4 regions of the Paenibacillus sp. FSL H3-0310 genome follow, and region 1 is predicted to be linked to each of the others. Evidence: riboswitches for the same ligand, from Rfam matches in the RefSeq annotation. Region 1 holds a riboswitch; each other region holds the start of a gene.
The links. A riboswitch is a leader RNA that binds a small molecule or an ion and turns the genes downstream of it on or off. The one in region 1 is predicted to bind cyclic di-GMP.
Positions count from the first base shown of each region.

Region 2: linked by a shared signal. The riboswitch ahead of MHH63_RS17460 (DUF6612 family protein) and the one ahead of MHH63_RS20945 (transglutaminase-like domain-containing protein) in region 1 are both predicted to bind cyclic di-GMP.
Region 3: linked by a shared signal. The riboswitch ahead of MHH63_RS06790 (thiamine pyrophosphate-binding protein) and the one ahead of MHH63_RS20945 (transglutaminase-like domain-containing protein) in region 1 are both predicted to bind cyclic di-GMP.
Region 4: linked by a shared signal. The riboswitch ahead of MHH63_RS22265 (anti-repressor SinI family protein) and the one ahead of MHH63_RS20945 (transglutaminase-like domain-containing protein) in region 1 are both predicted to bind cyclic di-GMP.

Region 1 is NZ_JBBODC010000002.1:332,015-335,006, forward strand. Features, by position in the region: rRNA gene MHH63_RS20940 (16S ribosomal RNA) at 1-235, opposite strand, end outside; gene MHH63_RS20945 (transglutaminase-like domain-containing protein) at 603-1,412, opposite strand; cyclic di-GMP riboswitch class I at 1,426-1,506, opposite strand; cyclic di-GMP riboswitch class I at 1,581-1,663, opposite strand; gene MHH63_RS20950 (class D sortase) at 1,783-2,442, opposite strand; gene MHH63_RS20955 (GtrA family protein) at 2,545-2,952, opposite strand; gene MHH63_RS20960 (glycosyltransferase family 2 protein) at 2,939-2,992, opposite strand, start outside.
Region 2 is NZ_JBBODC010000001.1:3,855,841-3,858,832, reverse strand. Features, by position in the region: gene MHH63_RS17470 (DUF4179 domain-containing protein) at 1-923, opposite strand, end outside; gene MHH63_RS17465 (RNA polymerase sigma factor) at 907-1,425, opposite strand; cyclic di-GMP riboswitch class I at 1,629-1,720, shown strand; gene MHH63_RS17460 (DUF6612 family protein) at 1,838-2,686, shown strand; gene MHH63_RS17455 (NADH-dependent flavin oxidoreductase) at 2,799-2,992, shown strand, end outside.
Region 3 is NZ_JBBODC010000001.1:1,524,107-1,527,098, reverse strand. Features, by position in the region: gene MHH63_RS06795 (methyl-accepting chemotaxis protein) at 1-691, shown strand, start outside; cyclic di-GMP riboswitch class I at 866-962, shown strand; gene MHH63_RS06790 (thiamine pyrophosphate-binding protein) at 1,118-2,758, shown strand; gene MHH63_RS06785 (carboxymuconolactone decarboxylase family protein) at 2,769-2,992, shown strand, end outside.
Region 4 is NZ_JBBODC010000002.1:633,017-636,008, forward strand. Features, by position in the region: gene MHH63_RS22255 (TasA family protein) at 1-57, shown strand, start outside; gene MHH63_RS22260 (helix-turn-helix domain-containing protein) at 227-556, shown strand; gene MHH63_RS22265 (anti-repressor SinI family protein) at 664-819, opposite strand; cyclic di-GMP riboswitch class I at 847-931, opposite strand; gene MHH63_RS22270 (2-oxoglutarate dehydrogenase E1 component) at 1,402-2,992, shown strand, end outside.

The DNA.
Region 1 (2,992 bases):
CAGTGACAGATTGCTCCGTCTTTCATTCTTCTCTCAGGAGAAAAAAGAAATTATCCGGTATTAGCTACCGTTTCCGGTAGTTATCCCAGTCTGAAGGGCAGGTTGCCTACGTGTTACTCACCCGTCCGCCGCTAAGTTACTTTGAAAGCAAGCTTTCAAAGTAACTCCGCTCGACTTGCATGTATTAGGCACGCCGCCAGCGTTCGTCCTGAGCCAGGATCAAACTCTCCAATTAGTATTGAAAAGAGCGATATGCTCATTTTGAAACATCTGACGAGAAAATTAATTCTCTAATTTTGGATTTCACTTACGTGATTTCCTACTCACTCGTTGTTCAGTTTTCAAAGATCAAGTTCTCGTTGGCGCCGTTTAATGTCTCAGCAGCAACTCTTATACTATATCATGTTGTTTTCAGAAATGCAAGCTTTATTTTTCGAAGCTTTTTATCAGCCTCGTCTATATCGCCTGTACGCTGTCTAACAACGCTTACCTATAATACCCCAACTATTAATAGAAAAGCAACCCCTAATATAAAAATAAACAACTAGCTTAATAATTAAGCTAGTTGTTTATTTAATAGAGTTATCTTTCTAGCGACGAACTTAATAGTATTTTGCCGCAGTATATTTGCTTGAGGCTTTAATTAAATCGGTTTTCTTATCACTCTTTGCAAGTCCTGCATCCACTGTAGTATCAATGGTAACCCACTTCCCATTAAGCAACACTTCGTTCCAGGCATGATATTGCGTAACGTAGCTTGTATTCCCCATTACCAACTTAGCAGGAACATCTACACTCCGCAGCATTGCGGCAAATAGAGAAGCGTAATCATAGCAAATTCCTTTTTTAGTAGTCAATGTCTTATCGATGCTTGGAATATAATCAGTAGTTACACTATTAGCAAGAGAGTAATCATATTGTACATTCGCAACTACATAGTTATAGATCGCTTTAACTTTCTCTTCGTCTGTTGTTTTGCCTTGTACTAATTGTTTAGCTTTGACAATCGCTTTATCAGAAGAACTCCATTTCACATTCTGTACGGAGCCCAAATATACGGAATTCGAGTCACTCATGGTTACGTCTACTACTTCGGAATATAATGCTTTGTATTTATTGCCGGTTGTGTTCTCCAGAACAGAAACCTTATAAGTCCCATTTCCTTGTTGCAAAGGGAAGTCCTCAGCTTGTCCAGAAGCATACAAGTTATATGTATAACTGCTGTTATCTTTGGTGATCATGAGTTTGATTCTTTTATCTTTCGGAATATCATAGTTAATACCAATCACACCTTGAGCCACTTTGGATGTAATCAACCAGCTGGCATCTGCACTTGCAGCTTGAGCTGTACTTACTGGAACTGAAGTCATTAGGACGAACAACGCCACCAGCATAAAATAAACCTTTTTCACGGATAAAACTCCTTTCGGTAGCTGGCTGCCATCCTTTCGGGAAGGCCCTTTAGCTTTGCGTCCCTACCTTTCGATAGGTTTGCCGTTATCGTATAAGTTCTATCTGTTCTAGCTTTACTAGATATAATTGATAGAATCCATTTGAAACAAACAAAAAAAGCCTCTTCATTCGGTAGCTGGCTGCCATCCTTTTGGGAAAAGGCCCTTTAGCTTTGCGTCCCTACCTTTCGGAAGGTTTGCCGTTATCGTGTTTAGCTTTCATAGTATAATACTATCATATTTATAGTTGTGAACAAGACCTAATTTACTAGATTACCCATTATTTTATAAATATCTCCCGGTATTTGTGTTTTCTTGTCATTCACTATTCTCATTTTGTTAATTTGGCATGAACAATCAGCCGATGCGTTGGATTCACTAGCGGATCACATGTAATCAGGGTAAGAATCTTATCCTTGTCATTCCCGTCAAGAACGGAGACGTCACTCGGATCTACTACAGAAATATCATACACCTCATAGTTAAACACCTGATCACTAGTCTTTATCGTGATAACATCCCCCACAACAACCTCATTCAATCTGTTAAACAAACGACCCGTAGTTCTAGCCCGATGCGCCGCGATTGCAACATTCCCGATCTCTCCAAGGGGTGCCGTTTCTTTCATATGGGCTGCAGCATGTTTCATATTAGCTTTTGTAGCCCCTTCTAATACAGGCAGCTTCAAATCAATCTTATCGATTTCAATTAGTGCGATTACTTTGCCACCGACTGCAATCTCCGGTTCAGGCTTTTCTGTCTCTTGGGGTTGGGGCTGTGCCTGGGCATCCAGAACCGATTCCTCTGCTAACAGCTGAGTAACTTCAGCATACCTGCTCTTTAGATCTGGCTGGGGAGTACTATCGGCAGTGCTTAGTTCAGCCGTTTCTAATAACTTCTCCTGCTGCCTGTCGTTGTACCACTCGTTAGCTGTCGGATATAACATGATAAGTATCCCAGCCAGTATGAGTAGATAGGAGAATTTACGCAATGTTATTCACCTCCGTATATTGTTTCTATGGTTATATACAAATCAAGCAGAAACAGCTACTTGCCTTTAAGCATAGCAACTCCTTCTGCCTGAAATTAATGTTTAAAATACCCATTTACGACTTCCAAAGAAATTGATGATCACCGTGATAAAGGTAACCAGCACCTTGGAGATCAAGACTTGAATACCTAGTTTGTCTGTCAACAGATGCATTAGCAGCAGTGATATTCCGAGCACTACCAGATTCAGCACGATAAACTTGACCAGCTGCACGCGGTCGAAGCCTTCTTTATTCCCCCGGTTGCGATCACGAAAGGTTACTTTTTTATTCAAAATAAAGCTATTCGCCGTGCCTGCACTATAGGAGATCACCTGCGCCAATGCGTATACCATCCCTAGTGAATTCAACAATGTAAAAATCACAAAATCAATAAGCGTATTGAGCAAACCTACGGCATTAAATTTGAGGAACTGTATGAATGCAGCGCGCAAGTTCTTATCTGACATCATTGTGGTCCTTCCGGCGGTCCAGTTGTTCTTCGTTCTGGTA
Region 2 (2,992 bases), on a different contig from region 1:
TCGAACTTCCACGTACCTGAAAATCGTTTCGCTTCTTCAATGTAACTAAAATGAAGACTAGCTTCCTTCCAATCTGATTCAGTTATATTGAAGACCTGTTCAATAAATAAATCCGATCCTTCGTTAGGCATGATGGTTGGAATTGCTTCATTCTCTTGACCACCAGTACTAACTACCAAATGTGGGTTACCCCGTCCTAAGTCAGATGGTGATGCAGCGACTTTGTAACGGATAATGGTTTGATTGGAAACATATCGAACGGATTCGATTTGAAGGCTTGGATATTGCTTAACTCCAGTATTGATAGTATCCCCTGCTTGATGATTAGATTGTAAGGGGATATTCCGATCACTGTAAAAAATGAGATTCCGTGCTTCAAACCTGTAGTCCTTTTTATCATCCTTTAATGTATCAGGTGTCTCATATACTCCAATGAGTTTCTGGCTTTCAGGATCGTATTCTAAATAACCGTATACCTTTGCCTCGGCACCGGATTCACTAGTCATGATGTTTTCCTCTGTAGCAAATCCAGTATATTTGGATAGATCAGATTTAGTATCAAGTGATAACAGCATTTTCATTTTTTCTCCATCAGTTACAACACCGTTCAAATTCATTGTTACTCCTGAACTGGAAGTTTGAAGATTATACTGTTGACCGATGCCGTTATTTAATGCATTACTCACACTTCGACCACCAATTTTATCCCAATTAATCGTCATACTAGCGAATACAGGAATGGCTACAAGTAAGAGGCATGAGAAGACAATACTGATAGGAATAACCTTTTTATTAGACCTAGGAATATTCTGGGAGGCATGCAGATTTCTTTGACGTGTATATGCTTCTTGTTCTATGGCAGTCCACATCAAATCATAATCCGGTCGGGGAATATGTTTATCTTTTTCAATATAGAGACTCATTACTATTCAGCTCCTTTAGTTGGGTTCCACCCATTCTATTTAGTATTTTAAGTCCCATGTTCAGTCTGGATTTTACAGTTCCTTCGGGTATGCTCATAACTTTAGAGATCTCGGGTACAGTCAATTCGTTTATAAAACGAAGGACTACTACCATTCTGATTTTGTCGGGAAGCTGACTGTATAACCCTTGTAATTCTTTTTTAGTTTCCTGTCGATCCAAACGTTTTTCTACAGGGTTTGATTCCTCAGACCTGGATAGTAAATAATTACGTACTTCTTTCATCCACCCCGTCTTACGCCTTTTGATCACACTGTTGCACTCATTCGAAGCAATTCGTAAAATCCAAGCTTTCAAGTTTCTTACCTTCGACTTATCCGCTAAGATAACTTTTACAAATACCTCTTGGGAAATATCCTCCGCATCTGCCTGATTTTTCATTAAGTAGTAACAAAAATAATATACTTGTTCTTTATAGAGCTCGAAAATTTCCCGGTCACTCATTTTGCTGCACCCCCTGTCTTTGCTGTTCTCATTAATAAGACTTATAAGCGTATGTAATCGTTCATTTTTCATTTTGATTGTAGTATTTCTTCTGAGTATCATAGCGAATTCGAATGGAAGATAAGTCGTTTACAGGTAATTATAACCATGATAAAATTAGCGGTGGGACATGCGTCCGTAATCTATTAAAACTAATTGAATGTCCGCGTTAAAGGTAAAATCATCGAAAGATGATGACACAAAGCCATGGGTCTAAAACCTTTCGACAGAAGGAAATGATCGCCAGGCCGCCATAGGGATGTCTTATGAAGCATAAAGGATAGCTCTAAGAATATGTAGTCTATTTTGAGCTCTTTTATTATTTCGACCTATACGGCGTTACATTATCGCAAGGGGCCGAAAGGGGAAGTACATGAACAGTTTTTTCAAAACAATAGGTACTAGTTTGGCAGTAGGTGCTTTATTGCTGTCCGGAACGATCGGATGGATGTCTAATCCAGGAGTAGTGTCAGCAGCTACCTCAACAGTAGTAACCGCGGATCAGATGATCAGCAAAGTAACGGCAGCCTCCAAAGCAATAAAGAATTTCCATCTGGATGTGACCAAAAAACAGGATATTCAAAGCGGCGGGGTGCGTATCAGCAACACCAACACTCTGAAGCTGGATATCAACCGTCTGCCGAATTTTGCCGCAGCAGGCACTGTCGCTAGTAGTCTTTTAGAAACATCGTACAGTCTATATGCCAATGACAAGGAGTTTTACTATCTTGTAGACGGAAGTGAACTGATCGATGAATCTGAAGATGAAGGTTACGACGATGACGGGGAGCCAATCGATCCTGATGCACAATATTGGCTTGGACTGGAGAAAACGGAATGGGATGCCTTTTACTCTAAAGGCCAATACGATCCTGTTTCCATGCTTGATTCGGTCAAAAGTTATAAAAAATCCATGAAAGTCAGCACTGCTGGCGCACAAACAGTCTTACAATTCACGGTAACCGATCCGACAGCAGCTAAGGGGATAATCAAACTCTATGACCAGGAGAACCTCTGGGATGGAGAGACAGTTCAACCCAAAAGCGTAACGTGGAAATTATTCGTCAATACTAAGACCTGGCAAACGGAAAAGCTGACAGTCGATCTGAGTTATGTGCTGGTAAGTGATGGAGCTAAAGATACATACACCACGAAAATCGAAGCTAAATATTCCAAAAATAATAAAGGTGCAGCCATTGTAAAACCGGCCGAACTAGAATAATAAGGACGATTCATAACGAGCGAAAAGCGCTGTTCAGCGGAACAGCGCTTTTTGTTGTATCCAACAGCAGTTCTTTATTAGTTGACAAGAATAAATCATTGCTGTAATTTATATGTATGCGCATGTATATAATAATTTCTCTAAATATAATTTAATGAAAGTTGGGAAAAAGATGATAGCACTAGACACAGCATTAACTTTTCGCAGAGGGCTGACATTAAAAAACCGAGTGGTTATGGCTCCAATGACCACGCGAATGAGCTTTTATGACGGTGTAGTAACACAAGATGAATTGAAATACTATTC
Region 3 (2,992 bases), on a different contig from region 1:
AATACATACCTTAGAACTTGTCGAGCAAGGGCGCCAATCCGTAGATACACAGGCTGAAGGCATGCGTAAAAACATAGAGGCTACACAAAAAGTGGCTGATACTATTGAAGCTCTCTCACAAAATGCCCGCGGGATTACGATGATCACCAAGACCATCACAGAGATCGCTGAGCAGACCAACCTGCTGTCACTGAATGCCTCCATCGAAGCTGCTCGTGCCGGAGAGCATGGTCGGGGTTTTGCCGTTGTAGCTCAAGAGGTTCGCAAGCTTGCTGAAGAATCTACGGCATCCACAAAAGAAGTATTCGGCTTGGTCCGCAGCATTGAGTCAGATATTAAACAAGCCATCGATAATATTGCCATCAATGAAGAGGTTGTGCAGGTTCAGAATGAAATGATCACTCAATCTGCCCATATTTTCGCACAAATTGTACAAAGCGTGCAGTACATTACCGAGCAAATCTCTTCATTCTCTGCGGAGAGTGATCTTATGCTAGAAAGTGCCTTGAAAATTTCCAGTGCAATTGAGAATATCTCAGCAATCACCGAAGAAACTGCTGCTGGCACGGAAGAGGTATCGGCGGCTATGAATGAACAGATTAATGCCCTGCAGTCTGTTGCAGAAGAAACGGAAAAAATGACCCAGGCCGTATTTAATCTGCAAAAAACCATTCATATCTTTAAATTCTAGTTCAAAACTATCAACTGCCACCTAAGCTGAGTCTTAGGTGGCAGTTTTTTTCGCGAGGCAAAACTTCATCTCTTGGACAAGACTTTCGTCAAATTTCGAGTTTTTTTAGCGGATTATGTTGACAAAAATTAATGAGGAATATATTGTAAAGGAAAATTATTCTTATCAACTATAAATTAATATTGGCAAAATCCTCGAAAGAGGATGACGCAAAACCATGGATCTACAGCCTCATTTTTTCGTTTGAGGCCATGATTGCCAGGTTGCAGAGGAACCAGGACGGCTGAACTATTGTTCAGTCTTAGCGGTGCCTTATGCCACCAACCTGTGCTTACTATAGAGCACAGGTTTTTACTTTTTGAGTATATTGATCTATCGTATCTATTCGGTAGATTAATAACTAATATATATCAAAAAACTTGTGAGGTGTTTCTTTTGAAGACAGTCGCAGATTACATGGCGGAAGCACTACGTAACCTTGGAGTCACCCATTCTTTTGGGATCATTGGCAAATCCATTTGTCCAATAGTTCTAAAGATGGTGGATTACGGTATTGAATTTATTCCCGGCAGACATGAAGCAAGCTCCGGATTCGAAGCAGCAGGGTATGCGCTGAAAACGGGTAACCTAGGCGTAGCATTTGGTACTTCGGGTCCTGGGGGAACTAACCTGCTTACAGCAGCAGCACATGCGAAAGCTAACAACCTACCTGTCCTATTTATTACCGGCCACCAATCCATTACAGAGCTTGGAATTCCTCAATGTCAGGACTCCACCTCTTTTCTGGCTGATTTAGCTGATATGTTCAAACCTGCCACCTTGTTCAGTAAATTGGTTGAACGTGGGGATCACTTTGGTACTATTTTTAATCATGCGATTTCTGTGGCCCTGACCAAACGGGGTCCTGTTCATCTTTGTATTCCTTTTGATGTACAAACTGAAGTATTGGAAGAATGCAATATAGTAATCCCAGAAAGAGAATCTCTAATTAGTCAAGCTAATATCGATAGAGTCATCGATGCTATTCAAGCTGCTAAGAATCCTTTGATTATTGCGGGTAAAGGAATTAACCGCTCCGGAGCACATAAAGAGCTTGTTCAACTCGCAGAAACTTTTAATATTCCTGTAGTAACATCTCCAGGTGGAAAAGGGGCTATAGTCTGGGATCACCCACTCTATCATGGTCCTATTGGCGTTGGCGGTTCGACCCACGGGGACGATTTATTGAATAAAAGCGATTTATTTATAGTGCTTGGATCACGTTTAAGTGATATGACCATCTGTAATCTTAAACGGGAGAATCATCCAGCAACTTTAATTCAATTTGATATTGATCCAACCTTTGTCGGAAAAATACTATTGTCCAAAACGATACCGGTCACTGGGGACCTGCGCGATAATTTGGTGCACTGCCTAAATCATATTGACCCAAACACAATCACCAAACGTGAGGCTTTGGCCGATGCGGATTATTCAGAAGAGCTTCCAACCCTCAAGAATCTTTCCCTTGCTTCGGTAATGAGCACTTTAAGTGATTTGATCCCTTATAATAATTCAATTTTCGTTGATGATGGAAGTCATGGATTCCACGCTGCAAAATGGTACAAGGTTAAGAAACCGGGCAGCTTTGTTTTTGATGCGTATTTTGCTTGCATGGGTAATTCGATCGGCATGGCTATTGGTGCAAAAGTTGCTGCTCCTGAAGAAACTATCCTCTGCATTACAGGTGATGGTTGTTTCATGATGCTCGGCGCTGAGATTAACACCGCTGTCTGCAAAGATATCCCTGTCATCTTTATCGTGGTCAATAATAAGCAACTAGATATGGCTCTTAAGGGTATGGAGAAAACCACAGGTCGTATCGATGGAACTCTATATGAAGTACCAATGGACGCCGTAAAATTCGCTGAATCTCTAGGTGCTAAAGGCTACAAATGTGAGAATGCGGATGAATTCACAGCTGCAATTAAAGATGCGGTAGCTCTAAACCATGTTGCCGTTATTGAACTACTAACAGACCGTGATGAAGTCCCTCCGACTGCACACCGTACTTTGAACCTAAACTAGGAGGCTAACCATGAAGGAAAATATCAACAGTGGTCTCAACCACTTCACGAATCTATCAGGAGACTATGGCGCAAAAGCACTAGCTCCAATTAAAGACCACTTCCCTGACTTGGCTGAATTTATTATGGGGAATGCCTATGGCGATATTTTTCAACGTAATACTATAGCCCCTGACTGGAAGGAAATCGCAGTCATTTCATCTTTAATTTCAATGGGTCAATTCGAACAGTTGGG
Region 4 (2,992 bases), 300 kb from region 1:
AGCTTAACACTGACTTGGGATTTCGTAGCTAAACAAGGTGCGAAAAAAGACTACTAAGATCAATAAAGTAATTTAATAAAATACTCGAAGAGCAGCAGATCCTGAATCCGGCCACGGATAAGCAGATTGCTGCTCTTCTCTTTACAATAAACTTTGTCCGATTTATTGATATTTGCTATACTAATAACAAAAATTACGGAGGGGCGTCAGCATAGTGCCACAGAATATGGGCCAACGTATCCAGCAGCTCCGCCTAGACAAGGGTTTCTCCCTATCTGAGCTTGCGGACAGAGCAGATGTGGCTAAGTCGTATCTTAGCAACGTGGAGAGAAACATCCAATCCAATCCATCCATCCAGTTTATCGAAAAAATCGCTGACGCGCTTCAGGTATCCATTCATGCCCTACTCTATGGAGAACCCAATGATGCAGAGGAATCACATTTAGATTCGGAATGGTTCCGATTGGTGCAGGAAGCTATGGACTCAGGCATTAGCAAACGCGAATTCAAAGAATTTCTGGACTATCAGAAATGGAAGCTCGATCAAAAGGATTAATACTTCCTACTAATCTGGTACGATCCTCTCTTCTACTAAATCATATCGAAAAAGGACACAGCGAAGAACCGCTGTGCCCTTTTTCGATATGTAACCCCTCTAATGTATTACTGCACGATCTGCACAGTTTTCTCATGAAAGAACTGGCGGATTTCATCTGCCTTAATGCCAGCCTTCTTAGCTGCTAATAATAAATGTACCCACTCTTGATCCAGATCAATAAACTGCTGTTCTCTGTTGCTACCCTGGTTGGACTTTTCCAAAAAATCTCCCCCTAAGATTTTACGTCCCCAGGCAATCCGGCTGTCATAGTATCTCTACCTTAGACCCGCGACTTTGTGCCCCTGCCTTTCGGCAAGTTTACCTTTTACTGGACCCTTTTCACGAAAGGATCTACTTAAAAAACTATAAAATTACTATCTGCAATAACATTATACAAAAAGAAAGCGGAAAAGTGTGTCGATTCCTGGTTACTTTCTATTTTAAAAACGAAAAATAAAAGATTTTTTTTCAAAGATCTTGTCCGATTATCACGATACTCGTCCGTTACATAAAATAAATTGTACTAGCAAAATAAATATTTACTGACCTAATAGTTAAAAATAAGGATAATAGAATCATTTTAATAGGCCTTTAGAATGGGTAATGAGAAGAAACACCCTTCTTTTCATTAGAACAAGCTAACCCATACCATTTTGCGAACGTATTGGACGAAAGAATGAATTGATTACAGTGGCCGAAAGTAGCACAATAAGATGAGAAATGAAACCGCAATCATCACAGCTCCAGTAAGCGTTGACACAAAATGTCACGTATGGAGTTCATCCGTTAAGGAGGATGTATTCATGGCAGCCAAAGAGCCCTATAACGAATCCATTTGGAGTAAGTATTACGGACCCAATTTAGGCTACATTCAAGAAAGATATGAACAGTTTGTGAAAGATCCCTCCACCGTAGAAAATAATTATCGCGAGCTTTTTACAAATTCGGGACCTCCTCCCCTAACTCCGGATAGCGAACCGGCTCCTCAGCCGCGCATCTCGGGAGACACCGAATGGCTTAGAAAAGCAGTAAGAGCTTCCAAGCTAATCGCCAATATTCGTATATATGGCCATATGGCCGCTGAAATTGATCCGCTGGTACGCGATCAGAATCCCATGGCAAAATATCTTGAGCTTGAAACCTATGGGCTGACCCGCGAAGACCTGATCGCACTGCCTGCCACGCTTATATGGGAAAATGCGCCGAATGATGTGCATACCGGATGGGATGCCGTGCAACGTATGCGTCAGGCATACACCAAGACTATCGCCTATGAATTCGGGCATGTGCATGAAGAAAAAGAACTGCAATGGCTAAATAGACAGGCAGAATCCACCAGCTCACCAGCACCCCTAAATAATACAGAACGCAAAGAGCTCCTGAACCGCCTGATTCAGGTAGAGCAATTTGAAACCTTCCTCCACAAGACTTTTGTAGGTCAGAAGCGTTTCAGTCTTGAAGGCAATGATGCTCTTGTGCCGATGTTAGATGAAATCGTACGTGCTGCTGCACATGACGGTGCGGAGCATATTTTGATGGGCATGGCGCATCGCGGCCGCCTCAACGTTCTTGCACATATTTTGGGCAAACCTTATGATATCATATTTTCAGAGTTTCATCATTCTCCGAACAAGGAGCTTTTCCCTTCCGAAGGCTCCACAGGCATTAACTATGGTTGGACAGGTGATGTGAAATACCATCTCGGTGCAGACCGTGCTGTCCGTGAAGGAGAAACCGTACGCACAAGAATAACACTAGCGAATAACCCAAGTCACTTGGAATTCGTCAATCCTGTCGTGGAAGGTTTCACTCGTGCCGCACAAGAAGATCGGAGCACTGCAGGACTGCCGAAGATTGATACCAGTAAAGCTATGGCGGTGCTGATGCATGGCGATGCTGCTTTTCCAGGTGAAGGAATTGTTGCAGAAACGCTTAATATCGGCAAACTTCAAGGTTATCAAAATGGTGGGACGATCCATATCATTGTTAATAACCGAATTGGTTTTACGACTGAAAGTGAAGATTCCCGTTCTACGCATTATGCGAGTGACATCGCCAAAGGGTATGAAATCCCAATAGTCCATGTCAACGCTGATGACCCAGAGGCCTGCGTAGCAGCTGTACGTTTAGCTAGCGCATACCGCCATCAATTCAAAAAAGATTTCGTAATTGATCTCATCGGCTACCGCCGTCATGGTCACAACGAAATGGATGATCCTGAAACCACACAACCTATTGTCTACGGCAAGGTTCGCAATCATCCAACCGTCTACAAGGTTTATGCAGAGAGACTGAAAAACGAAAAGGTTCTTACCGCCGAAGACGTACAAAAGATGAATGCTGAAGCAGAAAGCGTATTGCAGCGTGCGTACGATACTATGAAGGAAGGCAATC